DNA from 2 places in the Acidovorax sp. K2F genome. Region 1 is predicted to be linked to the other one. Evidence: predicted binding sites of a transcription regulator. Region 1 holds the regulator's gene; the other holds the start of a gene.

Region 1 (5,993 bases):
CGTGACGTGTTGACCAGCAGCGAGGTGGGCTTCATGCACGAGAGGTCTTCAAGCGAGATGATGCCGCGCGTTTCGTCGTTCAGGCGCAGGTGCAACGAGATCACGTCGCACTGCGAAAAAAACTCTTCGCGCGTAGCGGCGGCCTGGTATCCATCCGTCAGCGCCTGCGCGCGCGAGGCTTCACGCCCCCAGACGCGCACGTTCATGCCAAACGCCCGTCCATAGCCGGCCACCAGTTGTCCGATGCGGCCGTAGCCCCAGATACCCAGTGTTTTACCCCGCAGCACGCTGCCGACTCCGAAGTTGGGGGGCATGGACGCGGTCTTGAGACCGGACTGCTGCCAAGCGCCATGCTTGAGGTTGGAGATGTACTGTGGCAGGCGGCGCATGGAGGCCATCACCAGGGCCCAGGTCAGCTCGGCGGGAGCCACAGGGGAGCCGACCCCTTCTGCCACGGCGATCCCCCGCTCGGTACATGCCGCTACATCAATGTGGCTCCCAATCTTGCCAGTTTGGGCGATGAGCTTGAGCCGCGGGAGCTTTTCAACCAGTTGGCGTGTGATCTGGGTCCGTTCGCGGATCAGCACAATGATGTCGGCGTCTTTGAGTCGCACCGAAAGCTGCCCCAGCCCTTTGACCGTGTTGGTGTACACCTTGGCGGTGTATGCGTCGAGCCGAGAGGCGCAATGCAGCTTGCGCACTGCATCCTGGTAATCGTCGAGGATCACAATATTCATGCCGACATTGTGCCTTGACGGGCGCAGGGGAATGCCACAGGGGCCGTGCTGGGCATACCAAAGCCTGCGGTTTTTTGGTGACTGAGTGCTGCATGAGCCCCGTGGACGCACTTCTTGCCCTGCGCGTGCACGGAAGTCCGGACTCAGAGAGTGCCATGCACCACGACTGCTGCAGCTCGGTGCAGAGTTTTGGACCTGCCGGTGCCCCGGTGTTAGACGTTTGCGGATCGAGCACTGCCTGACATTGCCGCAGCCTTGGTGCGCGGGGCGTAGAAGAGGGCTTGGCGCTCGTGGCGCCTGCTGCGCTCTGCGAATCAGGCCCGGAGCGCCTCGGATGCTGCCAGGCGGTCCAGCTCTGCGCACACATCGGCCATTCGGCCGGCAATTACCAGGCGGCAGGTGCCTGCGTCAGAGGCCCGGCGCAGCACCCGGGTGGATTGTGGTGGGCAGTTATCTGCACCCACTGACGCCAAAAAGGCCTGACGTTTGCTGCCGGCCATGTGTGTTGGCAGGAAGGAGCGGTGGGTGGCAGCGGATCTGGTCGGGCTTTCTGGCGTTCGTACTGGAGGTTTGGCGGTAAAGGGCCAATTTCCGCGCAATGGACGTTGTGCCAGTGGCTCTGTGGAGTTGCTGGGGACCAGGGTTTGGGCGTCGTCGCTGCGGGAGGCCGATGCTGGGGCGTTGCCTGGCCTGGCATGTCTCATGCCGACTGGCAGTGCCTGCAGGTCCAGTCGGTCTTTGGGTGCACTGGCTGGGTTGGCAAGCAGCTTTTTAAGACTGCGAAGAGGGTTCTGCACAGCAGACAGGGTGAACAAAGCAATTCCCATGTGAAAACTCCGAAAGTCGGGGGTTGAACATAGGCAGGATTGCAAAGTGGTCGAACACCAGTGCAGACAGACGCAGTGCGAGTTGATCCCTCGACCGTGCAGACAGCTGCTCCGCCGATCCATCAAGCATTGCGTGAGAGGCCTTGGCATTCAACGGGACCTGCACCGCAGGGCTGGTGAATCGGTTGTATCCGTTCACCAAACGCCCGCCACCCACGGTGCGGCCCCTGGGGCACACGCTACATCAGCATGGTGTTGCGGATAAGTCCCACTGCCAGTCCTTCGATTTCGAAGGGCTCGCCGGGCTGCACCACGATCACGGGATAGTCGGGGTTTTCGGGCAGCAACTCGATGGCAGTGGCCGTGCGGCGAAGTCGCTTGACGGTGACATCATCGCCCAGGCGGGCCACGATGATCTGACCATTGCGAGCCTCACGGGTGGACTGCACGGCGAGCAAGTCACCATCCATGATGCCGGCGTCGCGCATGGACATGCCCCGCACCTTGAGCAAGTAGTCGGGCTTGTGTTGGAAGAGGCTGTTTTCCACGCTGTAGGTCTGGTCCACATGTTCCTGCGCGAGAATGGGCGACCCAGCAGCCACCCGACCTACCAGGGGCAAGACCAGCTGCGACAGACCCGGGATGGGCAGACTGAATTGGTTGCCACGGGCTGCGTTGATGGAGCGCACTGTGTCTCCGCGCAAGCGGATGCCGCGCGAGGTGCCGCTGACCAGTTCGATCACCCCTTTGCGGGCCAGGGCCTGCAGGTGCTCTTCTGCCGCGTTGGCTGACTTGAAACCCAGCTCGGCCGCGATTTCTGCGCGGGTGGGAGGCGCGCCGGTGCGTGCGATGGCGGTCTGGATGAGATCCAGAATCTGCTGCTGGCGGGCGGTGAGTTTGGGGTTGTCGAGCATGGTGGTTTCCGGTGCAGGCGGTTACAGTGGCGAACAACTGTTTTTTAATCCAGTAACTGTATTTTTCACCAGTTTTTCGGAGTATGCAAGTGAGTGGGCAAAAAATTGTGGTTTTGGGCACCGGTGGCACGATCGCGGGCACCTCTGCACAGGCGGGAGACAACATCGGCTACACCGCGGCCCAGGTGGGGGTGGAGCAACTTCTGACGGCCGTGCCAGGCTTGCAGGCACTGGCAGGGGGCGCCTTGGCTGCAGAGCAGGTGGCGCAGATCGACAGCAAGGACATGGATTGCGAGGTGTGGCGCACGCTGGCACTGCGGTGCGCGCACCATTTGAGCGACCCGGAGGTGAGAGGTGTGGTCATCACCCATGGCACGGACACCCTGGAAGAGACCGCGTGGTTTTTGCACGAGGCGCTGGATGCGCGCAAGCCCGTGGTGCTGACCTGCGCCATGCGGCCCGCCACAGCCCTGACCCCCGATGGACCCCAGAATCTGCTGGACGCTGTGGCAGCGGTATTGGCACCCGGTGCCACAGGTGTGCTGGCTGTTGCGGCGGGTGAAGTGCATGGCGCACGGTATGTGCAAAAGGTGCATCCCTACCGCGTCAATGCCTTCAGCTCGGGCGAGGCCGGTCCTTTGGGATGGGTGGAAGAGGGCGTGGTCCGCTGGGCATGCAGTAGCCTGGTAGCGCATGTAGATCATGCCGATAGCGCTATGAATAATATAGTGAACGCTGTGGCTTGGCCGTGGGTGGAAATCGTCATGAACCATGCGGGGGCATCGGGCAGGGCGGTAGATGCGCTGGTGCGAGAGGGCGTGCAGGGCCTGGTGGTGGCCTGCACCGGCAATGGCACGATCCACCACGATCTGGAGGCTGCCCTGGTGCGCGCGCAGAAAGCCGGGGTGCGGGTGGTGCGCTCCACCCGCTGCGCCGAGGGACAGGTGCTACCCAAGCCGGGTGATGCGCTGCCTGCCTCGCAAGGCCTGTCGCCAGTCAAGGCGCGGGTCGCTCTGATGCTTGATTTGCTGCGGGCGGATTGATCGAAAAGGACTGCCAGCCGTGTTCACCGCACTCAAGACACACGCCTGGGCTTATCCCGCGCTCGAAGTCGTCCACATTGTGGGCATTGCGCTGTTGCTGGGCAATCTGGTGTTGCTGGAGTTGCGGGTGTTTGGGCGCGGTGCGGCCTTGCCGATGAAAGACCTCGCCCGGCTGGGTCTGACTTTGGCCGGGTGTGGCTTTGGATTGGCGGCAGCGTCGGGTCTGTTGATGTTTGCTACCCAGCCATCAGAGTTGCTCAGCAACCGCGCCTTTACCTTGAAGATGCTGTTGTTAATGCTTGCGGGCTGTAACGCGGCGTGGTTCCATGCACGTGATTCCCTCACGCGCCTGGACGGGCTGGCCCGCCTTCAGATGCTGGCATCCACCATGGTGTGGCTGGCGGTGGTGGCTTGTGGCCGCTGGATTGCGTATCTTTGAGATCGCCCCCTTTTCATCAGGAGTCTGTATGAGCCTGCAACGTCGCCATGTGCTGATCGCCGCCAGTGCCTTGCCTTTGGGGGTGCACGCCCACCATGGCTGGAGCAGTTTCGATGCAGACCGACCGCTGTATCTTGAGGGCACAGCGCGCAAAGTGCGCTGGCAAAACCCGCACGCAGAGCTGGAGCTGGAACTGCCCACTGCGCTCCAGTTGCCAGCGGACCTTGCGCAACGCGCCATCCCCGCGCAGACAGCGCCCGTGGATGGCCGCGCGCTGCTGGCCAAAACGGTGCTGCCCACCCGCAAGGACCGTGTCTGGGAGATTGAGCTGGCGCCTCTGACCCGCATGCAGGCGTGGCAGGTGCCAGAGATCAAGCCAGGCACCGCCGTATCAGTCGTGGGTTTTGGCCTGCGGGACGAAAAGGGCGAGGCGGTACTGCGTGCCGAGTACCTGTTTGTGGACGGCAAAGCCTACGGCCTGCGGTCCAGTCCTGCCTGAGTCAAAGCACATGCCCGCAGCAGGCGGCTGTCGCGGCTGCCGTGTTTCAAGGCGGCCCATGAAAAAAGCGACGCCCTGGTGCGGTGCGTCGCTTGGATGGGGCTTGACCGCCCAACGTATGTCAGGCGGTTTTTTGCTCCTGGTTCAATGTATCAGCTGGCCAGCGCCTGCAGCGCACGTGCAGTGATCTCGTCCACACTGCCGGTGCCGCTGATGGCGCGGTACTTGGGTGCCACAGCGGGTTCGTCCTTGGCCCAGTTGCTGTAGTAATCCACCAGAGGGCGCGTCTGGTCGCTGTAAACCTGCAGGCGCTTCTTGACGGTTTCTTCCTTGTCGTCTTCGCGCTGGATCAGTTCTTCGCCGGTCACGTCGTCCTTGCCTTCCACCTTGGGGGGGTTGAACTTGACGTGGTAGGTGCGGCCGCTGGCGGGGTGCGAGCGGCGGCCGCTCATGCGCTCAATGATGGCGTCAAAGGGCACATCGATTTCGAGCACATAGTCCAGCTTGACGCCTGCGGCCTTCATGGCGTCGGCCTGGGGAATGGTGCGGGGGAAACCGTCGAACAGGAAGCCGTTGGCACAGTCTGCCTGCGTGATGCGCTCCTTGACGAGACCGATGATGATGTCGTCACTGACCAGGGCGCCCGAATCCATCACTGCCTTGGCTTGCAGGCCCAGGGGGGTGCCGGCCTTGACCGCTGCGCGCAGCATGTCGCCGGTGGAGATCTGGGGGATGCCGTACTTCTGGCAGATGAACGTGGCTTGCGTGCCCTTTCCGGCGCCAGGCGCGCCCAACAGAATCAGTCTCATGGATGTCCTCGAAGGTTAGAAATCGGGTGGCGCCGCTGGCGGGGACGTTCGAAGGGCGCCTGAAGCCGTTCTGTGCGCCCGGGATGCGGTGCTCTCGTTACAGTTGAGGATAGCATGTGACCACCTTGCGCTGACTTACATGGGTGACCGTTTCTAGGTCGGCGCCTCCACGTGCCCACCACGGCGCCCCGCTGTACGTCCCCAGTGCGTTGAAAGTGCGCCCGCAGCGCACACCGCATGGCGGCGCCAGAGAGCTTTCAGCGAAACAGCGCGCGCACCCGCTCCAGGTCCTCCGACGTATCCACGCCAGGGCCGGGCGCTGCGTCTGCCAGGTGCACGGCGATGTGGTGGCCATGCCAGAGTGCGCGCAGCTGCTCCAGGGCCTCCACCGCCTCGGTCGGTGCTGGCGCCAGCTGCGGAAATTTCCGCAAGAACCCTGCGCGATAGCTGTAGATGCCCACGTGCCGCAGCGGTGCAAAGCCTTGCAGTGCCTTGACACCGGGCTGGGCGGCCTGTGCCGCGCCCTCCCACCAGGCCGTGCCCGCGTGGTCGCGGCCAAAAGGGATGGGTGCACGGCTGAAGTAATGGGCCAGACCCCGCGCGTCCAGCACCACCTTCACCACATTGGGGTTGGTGTAGTCGGCCAGGGACGCAATGGCATGGGCAGCGGTGCCCATGCTGGCTTCTGGGCGCTTTCCATCTCGGTCTTGCAGCAGGCTTGCCAC
Region 2 (5,993 bases), on a different contig from region 1:
GACCACGGTGTGCCCCAGTTTCCGCAGATGGCGCAGGTGGCGCCCTGCGCCGCAGGCTACGTCCAGCACGGTGCTGTGGGGGGCGATCAGGTGGCTCCAGCGCCACACCCATTCCGAAGGGGCTTCTGTACCGTGCATACCGTGCATGAACTATAAAAATGATAGCTGCCTGCGCATGATCCACTAGCGCTTGCGGCCAAAAACGCTTGAAAATCCCGCCAAGGGTGTCAAAAACACGCCCACATCTGGTCGGCCAGCAGCACCATGAATTCGGGCACGGTGTACAAGCCAAACACCACCAGGCACAGCAGCACGGCCACGGCACCGCCCAGCCAGCGCAGGGCACGCGGCGCGGGTTTGCGGGGCGGGGTGGTGTGGCTCATGCAGGGGGGGACAAACAGGTCAGGCGGGTTGTGGGGCGTGGCGCGCGATCGGGCTTTCCTTGACTGGCAGGTTCACCAGCCCGGCAAAAATGCCCAGGCCGATCGCGATGTACCACACGATATCGTAGCTGCCGGTGGCGTCATACAGATAGCCGCCCAGCCAGACGCCCAGGAAGCTGCCGATCTGGTGGCTGAAGAACACAAAGCCGCCCAGCATGGACAGGTGCTGCACCCCGAAGATTTGTGCAATGGTGGCGTTGGTGGGCGGCACGGTGGACAGCCACAGCGCGCCCATCACCGCCGAGAACACGTACACCGACAGCGGCGACAGCGGTACCAGCAAAAAGATGCTGATCGCCACCGCGCGGGCAAAGTAGATGAAAGCGAGGATGTGGCGCTTGGGCATGCGCTGGCCCAGCGTGCCCGCGATGTAGGTGCCAAACACATTGAACAGTCCGATCAGCGCCAGCGCATAGCTGGCCACCTGGGGCGACAGGCCATGGTCCTTGAGGTAGCTGGGCATGTGCACGCCAATGAACACCACCTGAAAGCCGCACACAAAGTAACCGGCCATCAGCAGGTTGAAGCTGGGGTAGCGGAAGGCCTCGCCCAGCGCCTGCGCAATGGTCTGCTCGCGCTTGACCGGGGCCGCACCCTTGAAGCCCGGCTCCCGCAGGCCAAAGGCCAGCGGCACGATCAGCAGCACCGCCATCGACAGCACCAGCAAGGCCTGCTGCCAGCCCAGGCCTGCAATCAGCCAGCCTTCGACCGGCACCATCAGGAACTGCCCGAACGAACCCGCCGCCGCTGCCACGCCCATGGCCCAGGAGCGTTTTTCGGGCGCAATCTGCCGCCCCAGCACACCATAGATCACCGCATACGTGGTGCCCGCCTGCGCCGCGCCAATCAGCACACCGGACGTCAGCGCAAACAGCATGGGCGTGGGCGACAGCGCCATGCCCGCCAGGCCCAGGGCATACAGGGCTGCACCGCCGAGCAGCACGCGGAAGGCCCCAAACCGGTCGGCCGCCATGCCCGCAAAAATCCCGATCACGCCCCAGGACAGGTTCTGGATGGCGATAGCCAGGGCGAACGACTGGCGCGTCCAGCCCATTTCCTGGGTGATGGGGAGAAGCCACAGCCCGAACCCGTGGCGGGTGCCCATGGACAGGGTCACGATGGCCGCGCCGCACGCCAGCACCTGGAACATGGATAGTTTGGGAGGATTCATATGCATGCGCAGGAATGTAGCCAGATTGCGCGAAACGCGCTGATACACCCGCGACCAATACAGTTGGCGGTGGGGGCGGCAGAAAATGCAGCGCTTGGCGCAGCGGTTTGAAGGGCTGGTTATTTATCCAGCTATTGCTGCGGTGCCGCACTACAATCCGCCCCATGGCAGCCAAACCCTCTTCTGTTTCCGCGAGCGAATACTCCGAAGGCTCAATCCGCGTGCTCAAGGGCCTGGAGCCCGTCAAGCAGCGCCCGGGCATGTACACCCGCACCGACAACCCCCTGCACATCATCCAGGAGGTGCTGGACAACGCCGCCGATGAGGCCCTCGCCGGCCACGGCAAGAAGATCCGCGTCACGCTGCATGCCGATGGCTCGGTCAGTGTGGAGGACGACGGCCGGGGCATCCCGTTTGGCCTGCACCCGGAAGAAAACGCACCGGTGATCGAGCTGGTCTTCACCCGCCTGCATGCGGGTGGCAAGTTCGACAAGGGCAAGGGCGGTGCCTACAGCTTCTCGGGCGGCCTGCACGGCGTGGGCGTGTCGGTGACGAATGCGCTGGCCACCCGGCTGGAGGCCACCAGCTACCGCGAAGGCAAGGCGGCGCGCCTGGTGTTCTCCGCTGGCGACGTGATCGAGCCTTTGGTCGCCCGCCCGCTGGAGGCGGGCGAGCGCAAGCAGGGCACCTCGGTGCGCGTGTGGCCCGACGCCAAGTATTTCGAATCCAGTGCCCTGCCCATGGGTGAGTTGACCCATCTGCTGCGCAGCAAGGCCGTGCTCATGCCCGGCGTGACGGTGCAGCTGGTGAACGAAAAAACCCGCGACACGCAGACCTGGCAGTACAAGGGCGGCCTGCGGGACTACCTGATGCAGACGCTCACCGGCGACCCGGTCATCCCGCTGTTTGAAGGCGAGGGTTTTGCCGACAGCGGCAACGAGAGCTTTGCCGAGGGCGAAGGGGCGGCCTGGGCGGTGGCCTTTACCGAAGACGGCCAGCCCATGCGCGAGAGCTACGTCAACCTGATCCCCACCAGCGCGGGCGGCACCCACGAAAGTGGCCTGCGCGACGGCCTGTTCAACGCGGTCAAGAGCTTTATCGAGCTGCACAGCCTGTTGCCCAAGGGCGTGAAGCTGCTGCCCGAGGACGTGTTTGCGCGCGCCAGCTATGTGCTCTCGGCCAAGGTGCTCGACCCGCAGTTCCAGGGCCAGATCAAGGAGCGCCTGAACTCGCGCGACGCGGTGCGCCTGGTCAGCGGCTTCGTACGCCCGGCGCTGGAGCTGTGGCTGAACCAGCACGTTGATTACGGCAAGAAGCTGGCCGAGCTGGCCATCAAGGCCGCGCAGACGCGCCAGAAGGCCGGGCAGAAGGTTGAAAAGCGCAAGGGCTCGGGCGTGGCTGTGCTGCCGGGCAAGCTCACCGACTGCGAAAGCAGGGACATCGCCCACAACGAGGTCTTCCTGGTGGAGGGGGATTCGGCCGGTGGCAGCGCCAAGATGGGCCGCGACAAGGAAAGCCAGGCCATCCTGCCGCTGCGCGGCAAGGTGCTCAACACCTGGGAGGTGGAGCGCGACCGCCTGTTTGCCAACAACGAAATCCACGACATCTCGGTAGCGATTGGCGTGGACCCGCATGGCCCCAACGACACGCCGGACCTGAGCGGTCTGCGCTACGGCAAGATCTGCATCCTGTCAGATGCCGACGTGGACGGATCGCACATCCAGGTGCTGCTGCTCACGCTGTTCTTCCGCCACTTCCCCAAGCTCATCGAGACCGGCCATATCTACGTGGCGCGCCCACCGCTGTTTCGCGTGGATGTGCCTGCGCGCGGCAAGAAGCCTGCGGCCAAGATGTATGCGCTGGACGATGGGGAGCTGACGGCCATCCTCGACAAATGCGCCAAGGATGGTGTGGCACGCGAGAAGTGCCAGATCAGCCGCTTCAAGGGCCTGGGCGAGATGAACGCCGAGCAGCTGTGGGAAACCACGCTCAACCCCGACACCCGCCGCTTGCTGCCCGTACAGCTGGGAGACGTGGACTTTGCCGCCACCGAAGGCCTCATCACCAAGCTCATGGGCAAGGGCGAAGCCGCTGCGCGCCGCGAGCTGATGGAACTGCATGGCGATGCGGTCGAGATCGATATCTGACCGAGGGCTGTCCGACAGGTCTGCCATGAGAAATCCAAACAAGAATGGCGTCGTGCGCTGGTGCTTATTGGGTTGTTTGCTCTGTTTTTTGCAGCAAACGGCCCATGCAGACCTGTGGGCGCATGTGGATGAGCGCGGCGTGACGCACTTTGCGTCCGAGCAGGTCGATGCGCGCTACCAGCTGTTTTTTCGGGGCAACGACTTCGACTCCACCCGCGATGCACCGGCCAATGCATCGCCCATGCCCTATGCGCTTCCCGCAGCGGGTGCGCGCCTGCTGGCGTTTTTTGACATTGCGCCTGACTACAAGCGCGTCAAGCACCACCTGCGCGCTGCGTCCAGCCAACATGGTGTGGACTACGAGCTGCTGCAGGCCGTGATCGCCACCGAATCCGGCTTTGACGCCGCCGCCGTGTCGCCCAAAGGCGCCGTGGGCCTGATGCAGGTCATGCCCGCCACGGCCAGCCGTTTTGGTGTGAATGCGGACAAGAAGCGCTCGGTCGAGCAAAAGCTCGCCGACCCCGCCGTGAACGTGCCCACCGGCACCCGTTACCTGCGCTACCTGCTGGACCTGTTCCCTGGCCGCATGGACCTGGCCGTGGCCGCCTACAACGCCGGCGAAGGCGCGGTGCAAAAGGCGGGCAACCAGATACCGGCCTTCAGGGAAACCCAGAACTACGTGCGCACCGTGCTGGGCTTGTATGCCCAGCTCAAGCCCCCGGCGCCGGTGCTGGCCCAGCGTGCGCTGCCCGGCCGCGTGCGCATGGAGCTGTCGGGCGGCGCGCAGAACCGGGGCAACCTGCCGCCCACCCGCGTGGCGCAGACACCCACCGCTCCCCAGAACGTGAATCCAGAAACTGTACCCAACGAATGAGCGACCAACCCACTCTCGATTTCACCACCGCAGGCGATGACGGGGGCGACTCCCTGGGCCTGGCGGGCTATGCCCAGCGTGCCTACCTGGAGTACGCACTGTCGGTCGTCAAGGGCCGCGCGCTGCCCGACGTGTGCGACGGCCTCAAGCCCGTGCAGCGGCGCATTCTGTATTCGATGGACCGCATGGGCCTGGGCTACAGCGGCCCCACGCGCAACACGGCGGCCAAGCCGGTCAAGAGCGCCCGCGTGGTGGGCGATGTGCTGGGCCGCTTCCACCCGCATGGCGATCAGTCGGCCTACGACGCGCTCGTGCGCATGGCGCAGGACTTTGCCCAGCGCTACCCGCTGATCGACGGCCAGGGCAACTTCGGCAGCCGCGACGGCGACGGCGCTGCGGCCATGCGCTACACCGAGGCCCGCCTGTCGCGCATCACTAGCCTGCTGCTGGATGAGATCGACGAAGGCACGGTCGATTTCATGCCCAACTACGACGGCAGCACGGAGGAGCCGCGCCAGTTGCCCGCGCGCTTGCCGTTCGCGTTGCTCAACGGCGCCAGCGGCATTGCCGTAGGCCTGGCCACCGAAATTCCCAGCCACAACCTGCGCGAGATTGCAGATGCCTGCATTGCGCTCATCAAGACGCCCTCGCTGAGCCAGGAAGACCTGCTCGCTCTGGTGCCCGGCCCGGACTACCCCGGCGGCGGCCAGATCATCAGCAGCGCGGGCGACATTGCCGATGCCTACCGCACCGGCCGTGGCAGCCTCAAGGTGCGCGCGCGCTGGAAGATCGAAGACATGGCGCGTGGGCAGTGGCAGCTGGTGGTGAACGAGTTGCCGCCCGGCGTGAGCACGCAAAAGGTGCTCGAAGAGATCGAGGAAATCACCAACCCCAAGGTCAAGGCCGGCAAAAAGGCGCTCTCGCAAGACCAGACCCAGCTCAAGGCCAGCATGCTGGCTGTGCTGGATGTGGTGCGCGACGAATCGAGCAAAGACGCGCCCGTGCGCCTGGTGTTCGAGCCCAAGACGGGCAAGACCCCGCAGCAGGAGCTGATCACCGCCCTGTTGGCTCACACCAGCCTGGAAACCTCGGCCCCCATCAACCTCACCATGGTGGGGCTCGATGGCAAGCCCGTGCAGAAGTCGCTGCGTGTGATGCTGGAAGAGTGGATTGCCTTCCGCCAGACCACCATCACCCGCCGAAGCCAGCACCGGCTGGACAAGGTGCTGGACCGCATCCACATCCTCGAAGGGCGGCAGACCGTGCTGCTCAACATCGACGAGGTGATCGCGATCATCCGTGCGGCCGAGGAGCCCAAGGCCGCGCTCATCGCGCGCTTCAACCTGAGCGACCGGCAG

Evidence for each region. Region 1 encodes LexA, which represses DNA repair genes until DNA is damaged. Its sites were predicted from a motif close to ACTGTATNNNNATACAGT; they were not measured.
Region 2: a site for LexA is predicted at 1,729-1,746, ahead of N4G42_RS08575 (DNA topoisomerase IV subunit B). Genes of this name have one in related genera too.

The regions. Positions count from the first base shown of each region.
Region 1 covers NZ_JAOBSQ010000038.1:26,958-32,950, reverse strand. Annotated here, with positions in the region: gene N4G42_RS14495 (D-2-hydroxyacid dehydrogenase family protein) at 1-737, opposite strand, end outside; gene lexA (transcriptional repressor LexA) at 1,804-2,478, opposite strand; gene N4G42_RS14485 (asparaginase) at 2,562-3,521, shown strand; gene N4G42_RS14480 (hypothetical protein) at 3,541-3,960, shown strand; gene N4G42_RS14475 (DUF6152 family protein) at 3,989-4,459, shown strand; gene adk (adenylate kinase) at 4,612-5,268, opposite strand; gene kdsB (3-deoxy-manno-octulosonate cytidylyltransferase) at 5,526-5,993, opposite strand, start outside.
Region 2 covers NZ_JAOBSQ010000026.1:277,418-283,410, forward strand. Annotated here, with positions in the region: gene N4G42_RS08560 (bifunctional 2-polyprenyl-6-hydroxyphenol methylase/3-demethylubiquinol 3-O-methyltransferase UbiG) at 1-138, opposite strand, end outside; gene N4G42_RS08565 (hypothetical protein) at 228-383, opposite strand; gene N4G42_RS08570 (MFS transporter) at 403-1,620, opposite strand; gene N4G42_RS08575 (DNA topoisomerase IV subunit B) at 1,779-3,761, shown strand; gene N4G42_RS08580 (lytic transglycosylase domain-containing protein) at 3,787-4,635, shown strand; gene parC (DNA topoisomerase IV subunit A) at 4,632-5,993, shown strand, end outside.